Regions from separate parts of the Clostridium sp. CM027 genome, predicted to be linked through region 2. Evidence: predicted binding sites of a transcription regulator. Region 2 holds the regulator's gene; each other region holds the start of a gene.
The links. Region 2 encodes HrcA, which represses chaperone genes, less so after heat shock. Its sites were predicted from a motif close to TGTTAGCACTCNNNNNNNNNGAGTGCTAACA; they were not measured.
Positions count from the first base shown of each region.

Region 1: groES (co-chaperone GroES) is a predicted target of HrcA. The motif match lies at 1,415-1,445, and genes of this name have one in related genera.
Region 3: htpG (molecular chaperone HtpG) is a predicted target of HrcA. The motif match lies at 1,659-1,689, and genes of this name have one in related genera.

Region 1 is NZ_CP077725.1:2,230,877-2,234,174, reverse strand. Features, by position in the region: gene KTC92_RS10605 (TVP38/TMEM64 family protein) at 1-360, shown strand, start outside; gene KTC92_RS10600 (TIGR01906 family membrane protein) at 476-1,186, opposite strand; gene groES (co-chaperone GroES) at 1,479-1,766, shown strand; gene groL (chaperonin GroEL) at 1,845-3,298, shown strand, end outside.
Region 2 is NZ_CP077725.1:157,706-161,003, reverse strand. Features, by position in the region: gene grpE (nucleotide exchange factor GrpE) at 1-613, opposite strand, end outside; gene hrcA (heat-inducible transcriptional repressor HrcA) at 664-1,710, opposite strand; gene hemW (radical SAM family heme chaperone HemW) at 1,926-3,047, opposite strand; gene lepA (translation elongation factor 4) at 3,069-3,298, opposite strand, start outside.
Region 3 is NZ_CP077725.1:988,149-991,446, reverse strand. Features, by position in the region: gene pheA (prephenate dehydratase) at 1-3, shown strand, start outside; gene aroE (shikimate dehydrogenase) at 44-868, shown strand; gene KTC92_RS04845 (shikimate kinase) at 872-1,381, shown strand; gene htpG (molecular chaperone HtpG) at 1,733-3,298, shown strand, end outside.

The DNA.
Region 1 (3,298 bases), 1.8 Mb from region 2:
AGGCCTTTTGTGGAGAAGTTGTTATTAAAAAAGAAAGTGAAATTTTTTAGAAAAATATTAAAAATAGGAAGCAAAAAAAATGTTATATTCATATTTTTTTTAATCCCAGGAATACCTAAAGATGCTCTAATATACATATGTGGAGTATCTGATGTTTCTTTTAAAGATTTCTTTATATATTCAACACTCGGTAGAATTCCAGGGATTTTTATTTCTTCTTATTTTGGTCAAAAAATAGATGCATGGGATGTTACAAGTTTAATAACTATAGGCATAACAATGAGTATTATATCAATAGTAGGGATTTTTAAAGGAAATACTATAATAAAAAATGTAATTAAAAAGAAAAAATCTTATTAAAAAGTTACGATAACACATGTTTTATAAAATATTATAAAGAGTATAGCTTTTTATAAATATTATAAAGAGTATAGCTTTTTATAAATATTATAAAGAGTGTAGCTTTTTATAAATATTATAAAGAGCGTAGCTTTTTATATTGTGATTTATATATACACCTTAATATTATGCTACTTATAGTAATCAAAATAATTATTAATATTGCACAATGGAAGAAAAAATCCTGTGGAAGGATCGTTATTATTGGATCGTATTCAATATCAAATAACCAGTAATCATTTTTAAAGAAAATATGATGAAAAGCAGTGAAGCTTTTATCGAAATTAATTAAAAAGGGTATAAGTAATATTATAGGTACGATAATAAGAAAAATGGAACTAGTTAACAAGTATCTTATTGTTTTGTGTCTCTTATTTATGATTATACCTATAATACTTATTAATATGGAGAAAAATAGCATTACCTTAAGATTATCAAATATTATTTTAACTTCCTTAAAATGAATTTTACCATTATTGGATGAAGGTAGCGTTGGAAGAGTGAATTCTTCAATTTTATTTTGAGTTAAATATGTGATTACATAGTCATAATTAGTCTTTAGTTCCTTTTTATTTAAATTAGAAGATTCTTCAATTTTTAAAACATCAATATCCATATAGTATAATGGTTTAAAAAGCAAAGTAAGATTTATGCTTAAAATTATAAAAGAAAAAGTAAAACTTAAGATAAAAAACGTTTTGAATGAAAATTTAATAAGCGTTTTTACATTTCTGAAAATGGAGTCTCTAAAAAAATAGTTATTAAACCATTTATATAGACTATTCATAAAATCACCTCTATTAGTGATTTTAACAATAAATCAAAATATATTCAATGATAATAAAAATGTGCTAAAATTATAATTTCATTAAAAAGTAAGTAAACAAGAGAAAAACTATATAATGCAGTGATAACTAAACATAATATAGTTTAGTTGCGTATAAATGGTATAATATATGGAATAGGTGAAGTTGATATTATAATGATTATTAATTAAAATATTAGGTATAGAACTCATTAGCACTCAGATGTGATGAGTGCTAACAAAAACAACAAAAATATATAAGGAGGGGTTTAAAATGAATATTAGACCACTTAGTGATAGAGTGTTAATTAAAAGATTAGAGGCGGAAGAAACTACAAAAAGTGGAATACTTCTTGCAGGAGCTTCAAAGGAAAAACCACAAGAGGCTGAAGTAGTTTCAGTAGGACCAGGAAAAGTTGAAGATGGGAAAGTAATTAAAATGGAAGTTAAGGCAGGGGATATAATATTATTCTCTAAATATTCAGGAAGTGAAATAAAATATGATGGTATTGAGTATATCATATTAAAGCAAGATGAACTATTAGCTGTAATTGAAAAATAACATTAACGTAATAATAATTAAATAATAATTGATAGTAAATGATTATTTAATCATTAGCGTCGTATAGGAGGGTTTAAAATGGCTAAAGATATATTGTTTGGAGAAGAAGCAAGAAGAGCTATGCAAAGAGGTGTAGATAAACTTGCAAACACTGTTAAAATAACACTCGGACCTAAAGGAAGAAATGTTATTTTAGATAAAAAGTTTGGATCACCATTAATAACAAATGATGGTGTTACTATAGCTAGGGAAATAGAGCTAGAAGATGCATTTGAAAATATGGGAGCACAACTTGTTAAAGAAGTTGCTACAAAGACAAATGATGTAGCAGGAGATGGTACAACTACAGCTACATTGCTTGCCCAAGCTATAATAAGAGAAGGTTTAAAAAATGTTACAGCTGGTGCCAATCCAATGTTAATAAGAACTGGTATAAAAATGGCTGTAGATAAAGCTGTTGAAGAAATTAAAAAATCTTCTAAACCAGTTAATGGTAAGGAAGATATATCGAGAGTTGCTGCTATATCAGCTAGTGATGAAGTAACGGGAGCTCTAATTGCTGATGCTATGGAAAGAGTAGGCAACGAAGGTGTTATAACTGTAGAAGAATCAAAATCTATGGGAACAGAACTTGATGTTGTTGAAGGAATGCAATTTGATAGAGGATATTTAAGTGCATATATGGTTACAGATGCAGAAAAAATGGAAGCAAATCTTGATGAGCCATATATTTTAATAACTGATAAGAAAATTACTAATATACAAGACATACTTCCAATACTTGAGCAAATCGTTCAACAAGGCAAAAAGTTATTAATAATTGCTGAAGATATTGAGGGTGAAGCTTTAAGCACATTAGTTGTTAATAAATTAAGAGGAACTTTTACTTGTGTAGCTGTTAAAGCACCAGGTTTTGGTGACAGAAGAAAAGAAATGCTTCAAGATATAGCAATCCTAACTGGAGGAGAAGTTATATGCGAAGAATTAGGAAGAGAACTAAAAGATGTTACTGTTGACATGCTTGGAAAAGCAGAAAGTGTTAAAATATCTAAAGAAAACACTACTATAGTAAATGGCAGGGGTGAAAAAGATACAATACATGATAGAGTTTCCCAAATTAAAAAGCAAATTGAAGAAACTACATCAGATTTTGATAGAGAAAAATTACAAGAAAGACTTGCTAAACTTGCAGGCGGAGTAGCTGTAATAAAAGTTGGAGCTGCTACTGAAACTGAATTAAAAGAAAAGAAACTCCGAATAGAAGATGCTCTTGCAGCTACAAAAGCAGCAGTTGAAGAGGGAATAGTTCCTGGTGGTGGAACAGTTTATATTAATGCTATTTCTGAGATTGCAAAATTATCATCAGATACACCAGATGTTCAAGTGGGTATTAACATAATTAAAAGAGCATTAGAAGAACCATTAAGACAAATAGCTACAAATGCTGGCGCTGAAGCTTCAGTTATAATAGAAAAAGTAAGAGAAAGCGCTGGAGAAAATGGATATGATGCTTTACGTGGAGAAATGGTAAA
Region 2 (3,298 bases):
AACCTTTTTGGAATACTTCTACTATTTCATTAGTTCCATATTGTTCATCTTCAACATGCATTACTGCATTATGAAGATTTGGGTCAAATTCACCTTCTGAGACTAATTCTTCTACCCCTAATTTAGTAAAGGCATCATTAAATTGTCTTACCGTCATCTCCACACCGACTCTTAGATCTTCCCCAGTTCCTTCAACAGAAAGTGCTCTTTCTAAGTTATCAAGTACTGGCAAAACCTCTTTTAAAACATCGGCGCAAGCATCTGTGTATATACCATGTTTCTCTTTTACTGTTCTTTTTCTAAAGTTCTCATATTCAGCAGATGTCCTTAAATATTTGTCTTTAAAATCATCTAGCTCACTCTGTAATTTAATGTTTTCTTCTTCTAATTTTTTCTTATTTTTTTTCATATCTTTTTCACTTTCTAAAAGTTCTTCAACTTCTTCTACTATTTCAGCTTCTTCTGCAGTTTCCTCTATAGAACCCTCTGTCTCTTCCATAGTGCTTTGACTTTCGCCAGCTTCATCAACTGAGCTTGAAGCCCCATTATTAGGTATTGATGTGTTTTCTTCTTTTAAATCTTCTTTTAAAATTTCCTGATTATTTGTATTCACTAAATCATCCCTCCATTTCTGGCTCAAAGTAAATCTTTTAATTTTAAAATTTATCTATGATCATCATAAATTTGAGCTATATTATCATTTAATTCTTTAACTATCCCAGTTAGTACAGATATAACTTTTCCATAAGGTATTCTTGTTGGTCCTATAACGCCAATAGATCCGAGCGGTATTCCGGACGCGCTATAAACAGCTGTTATAATGCTGCATTCGCGAGCACATTCAACAAAATTTTCTTCACCAATTTTAATTGTAATATTACCTGTAATGTCCCCTACTCCTAGTAAACTATTTATACTCTCTTTATTGTCTACTAAAACTAAGAACTCACGAGCTTTAGTAATATTGTTATATTCTGGGTAGTTAAATATATTTGCAGCACCCTGAATATATACTTCTGAAGTCTCAACACCAGACAAACTATCATATAGAGCTGGAATAATTCCATCAAAAATTTCTTGATAAAATGCTAAATCTCTTTTTAAATTATTAATAACTTCTAAATTTATTTGCTCAATTGTAAGCTTTCTCAATCTAAAATTAAGCATATTGTTAAGTTTTGCAATGCTATCACTACCAATAGGTTTTCTAATCTTAATAACATTATTTTTGATGATACCACTGTCTGTAATAATTACAAACAAAATACTCTCAGCATCTAGATTCATTAGCTGAATATATTTTATACAGCTCTTTTGAACAGATGGTGCCTTAACTATAGATGTAAGATTTGTAAGAAGAGAAAGCATTTGTGTTGCTTGCTTAACGATTTTATCAACCTCATATAAAGCAGCATTAATAAGGTGATTTTTGATCATATATTCTTCCTCATTGGATAATTTCGTAAGTTCCATAAGTCTATCAACATATAATCTATAACCCTTATCTGATGGTTTTCTACCAGATGATGTATGCAACTGTTCTATATATCCCAGCTCTTCGAGGTCTGACATTTCATTTCTTATAGTAGCTGGACTAATACCTAAATCGTACTTTTTAGCTATGGTTCTGGATCCAACAGGCTCACCATTATTTATATAATCTGTAATTATAGCCTGAAGTATTTTAATTTTTCTTTCATCCATTTCCATAATATCACCTCTTTTATTAGCACTCACTACAGTTGAGTGCTAACGAGTATGTATTAAAAATATCATTTGCTAATGTATTTGTCAATAACCTTAATTTTTTAATTTAGCCACTATATGTTGATTATATCGATTTAAATTAAGTATACTACGCTTTCCTTTGATTTTCGTGGTGCTATAATATTAATATCTTTAGACAAAAATTTATGGCAATGCATTTATAGAAGAAATTCTGCCATAATCACATTCGATATTTCAATACCTTCATAAGTTAAAAAAATATTGTTATCATTTTCCTCCATGAATCCATTACTTACATATTTATTTATTACTTCCCTATAAACACTATCTATATCTTTGTCAAATCTTTTCCTAAATTCACTTTTGCTTATGCCTACATTCTTTCTAAGACCCATAAACATAAACTCTTCCATATCATCTTTAAATGAATTCTTTATTTTTTCCACTATTGCACAACAATCAACATTTATTTTCTTAATATATTTTTCTATATTTTCTTCATTTCTATACCTAAACCCATCCCTATATGAATGAGAGGAAGCGCCGCATCCTATATATTCGCCCATTTCCCAATATACTAAATTGTGTCTACATGACTTATTGATTTTTGCAAAATTTGAAATTTCATATTGTATATACCCTTTTCCTCTTAAATATTCTATTGTCTGTGCGTACATAGTTCGTTCTATTTCCTCATCCGGAAGCTTTAATGTGCCTTCTTCAAGCCCTTTATAAAAAGCCGTTCCCTCTTCCACTATTAGACTATAGCAAGATAAGTGTTCTGGATTAAGGTTAGTTACATTCTCTAAAGTCTCTATCCACTGCTTAAGCGTTTGAGACGGAAGTCCAAACATTAAATCTACATTGATATTATCAAAACCTAGATTTCTAGCCATTTGAAAGCTTTGTTTAAAATCTTCAATAGTATGGATTCTACCCAGCTTTTTAAGCAAAGAATCTTGAAAGGCTTGAAGTCCAATGCTGATCCTATTTACTCCTATTTTTTTTAAAAAGTTTAATATTTCCCCTGTAAATGTTCCGGGGTTTCCTTCCACTGTAAACTCTAAATCGTCACACATATCCAATCTATCAATACTTTTCCCTATCATTTCCCAGCCCGCTAAAGATAAATAGGTGGGAGTTCCCCCACCTATAAATATAGTTTTTATTTTTTTATCTCTTATACTATTTATTTCTTTTGCTAGAGCTGCGGCATAATCAAGCATACACTCCTCTTTACCAGCAAATGACGGAAAATCACAATATAAACACTTCTGCTTGCAAAAAGGAATATGTATATACAACGCAACATTCTTCATAGTTTAAGCCTCACTTTATTCCTAATCTACTTTAAGTATAGCCATAAATGCTTCTTGTGGAACTTCTACACTTCCCACTTGTCTCATTCTCTTTTTACCTTCTTTTTGTTTCGATAATAATTTTTTCTTTCTTGAGATATCTCCACCATAACATTTAGCTAAAACATCTTTTCTAAGTGCCTTTACAGTTTCTCTTGCTATTATCTTTGAGTTTATAGATGCTTGTATTGGTATCTCAAACATTTGTCTTG
Region 3 (3,298 bases), 830 kb from region 2:
TAAATGATATTAGTAAGTTTTACTTAAGAAATGAGGGTGAGTTATGTCAGGGTTATATGGTTTACTTGGAGAAAAACTATCACATAGTGTTTCGCCGCAAATACATTCAATGGTATTTAATAAATTGAATATGAAGGGTTATTATCATCTCTTCGAATTTAAAAGCAAAGATCTGAAAGCAGCAATGGCCGGATTTAATGTTATTAAACCAAGAGGTATTAATGTAACTATTCCTTATAAAATTAAGGTTATGGAATTACTTGATGAGGTTAGCATAGAAGCAAAAGCGATAGGATCTGTAAACACCCTAAAGTTTGAGGAAAACAAAACTATTGGATACAACACAGATTACTTTGGAATTGGAATGCTTTTCAATAAGTATGATATTGAAGTGAAAAATAAAAAAGCAACAATACTTGGAAACGGTGGAGTAGCAGTTACTGTGGTTCAATATTTATTAAATAAGGGAATAACTGAAATTACTGTAGTTACAAGAGATATCTCAAGGATTAAGGAAAACAGCAAATTTAATGGTTGTAAATTGATTTCTTATAATGAAATTCAAGGGCTTAAAGAGTCAGATATAGTGGTAAACTGTACACCACTTGGAATGTATCCTAATTTGGACAATTCTCCAATTGAAAAGAAACATATTGGTAAATTTGGCGCCGCTGTAGATATGATCTACAATCCTAAGGAAACCCTATTTTTAAAGTATGCGAAGGAGACGGGTTTAAAAGCAGTTAATGGTCTTTATATGCTAGTTGGCCAGGCAATTGCTGCTCAGGAAATCTGGAATGATATTAAGATCCCAAAGATAATAATTGATGAAATTTATGATGAACTAGAAAAGGGAGTAGAAAATTAAAAGATGAAAAATATAGTTTTAATTGGGATGCCCGGTTGTGGTAAAAGTGTCATTGGAGAAATAATCGCAGAAAAGATAGAAATGGCATTTATAGACATAGATGCATATATTGAAGCTAGTACAAATCTTACGATTACTGAAATGTTTAAAAATGGTGAGGCTGGATTTAGAGACATAGAATCTAAAGTAGTTGAGAAATTATCTAAAAAAAATCGAGTAATTATTTCAACTGGCGGTGGAGTGATTAAAAAACATGAAAATATTTTAAATTTAAAGAAAAATGGTATTATAATTTACATAAACCGTCCTATTGAAAATATAGTAGCGGATATAGATGTTGAGACCCGCCCCTTACTAGCAAAAGATCCATCTAAGCTTTATAGATTGTTTGAGGAGAGAGGTCACTTGTACAAACAATATTGTGACTATGAGGTTATGAATACTAGTGATATTTACGATGTAGTGAATAATATCATAGAAATATATATAAATGAGATGTCGTTAATTAAATAACTTAACACAGAAAAAAAGCTGTTGATTATTAAACAGTATCGTTGAAAAATAATTGTAAACAAGTTTTTTATCATTTAGCATTGAGTAATATGGAAATTATTATTGTGAAATGAATTCAAATAAAGTAATATATATATAAGATTAAATTCAAAACAACAAATTATCTATATTTAAAATGGAGAGTCAAATCAGGAGTAAATTAATAAATGTTTGAGATGGAAGAAAAATATATTATGTACGTTGACAAATTATAAAAAAAGGTGTAGTTTATAACTAGCGTTAGCACTCGATAACATAGAGTGCTAACAAAATAAAAAATAAGAAGATTTGGTACGAAAGGGGAAATTTTAATTGGAAAAAAAGCAGTTTAAAACGGAGTCTAAGAGAATTCTGGATATGATGGTAAATTCAATATATACTCATAGGGATATTTTTTTAAGAGAACTTATCTCTAATGCTAGTGATGCTATTGATAAAATTTATTATAAGACATTAGCGGATGATTCATTGAATTTTGATAAGGGTAATTACTATATTACAATAGCCAGTGATAAGTTAACTAGAACAATAAAAATTTCTGATACAGGAATTGGAATGACAGAAGCTGAACTTAGTGATAACCTAGGAGTTATAGCTAAAAGTGGCTCTTTAGCATTCAAAAAAGAAAATGAAATAAAAGATGGGTACGACATAATTGGACAATTTGGAGTGGGATTTTATTCTGCATTTATGGTAGCAGATAATATTACTGTTATAAGTAAAGTTTTTGGTAGTGATGAAGCACATAAATGGGAATCTAATGGTGCAGAGGGTTATACCATAGAACCTTGCGCAAAAGATACTGTTGGAACAGAAATTATACTTAAAATAAAAGAGAATACAGAAGATGATAACTTTGATGAATTTCTTGATGAAAATGGACTAAAATCTATTGTAAAGAAATACTCCGATTTCATTAGGTATCCAATTAAAATGGATATAAGTCAGTCAAGACTTAAAGAAGGTAGTGAAACAGACTACGAAGACTTCGTTGAGGAAAAGACTGTAAACAGCATGGTTCCTATATGGAGAAAAAATAAAAGCGAACTTACTGATGAAGATTATGATAATTTTTACGCTGAAAAGCACTATGGATTTGACAAACCAGCAAGGCATATCCATATTAGTGTTGATGGTGTTATAAGTTATAATTCAATTTTATATATTCCAGAAAAAACGCCTTATGATTTCTATACAAAAGAATATGAAAAAGGCTTAGAATTATATTCAAGTGGTGTTTTAATCATGGATAAGTGTGCAGATTTATTGCCTGACTATTTTAGTTTTGTAAAAGGAATAGTTGATTCAGAAGATCTGTCGCTTAACATATCTAGAGAAGTACTGCAACATGATAGACAACTTAAACTTATAGCTAAAAACATTAAAACTAAAATTAAAAATGAGTTAGATAGTTTACTTAAAAATGAAAGAGAAAAATATGAAGAATTTTATGAAGCATTTGGAAGACAATTGAAGTATGGTATTTATAGCGATTTTGGAAGTAACAAAGATGTTTTGCAAGATTTATTGTTGTTTTATTCATCAAAGGAGAAAAAGAATGTTACTTTAGATGAATATGTTTCTAGAATGCCAGAGGATCAAAAATATATTTATTATGCTTCAGGAGAATCAAACGCGCGAATTGAAAAATTACCACAAATTGAAATGGTATCAGATAAGGGATTCGAAATTTTATATTTCACGGATGAGGTAGACGAATTCGCTGTGAAAATGATAATGAAGTACAAAGAAAAGGAATTTAAATCTGTATCAAGTGGTGACTTAGGTATAGAAGTAGATGAAAAAGAAAATCCTTCTAGCACTGATGAAAAAGACAATAAAGAATTATTTGAACATATGAAAAGTGTTTTAACAGGT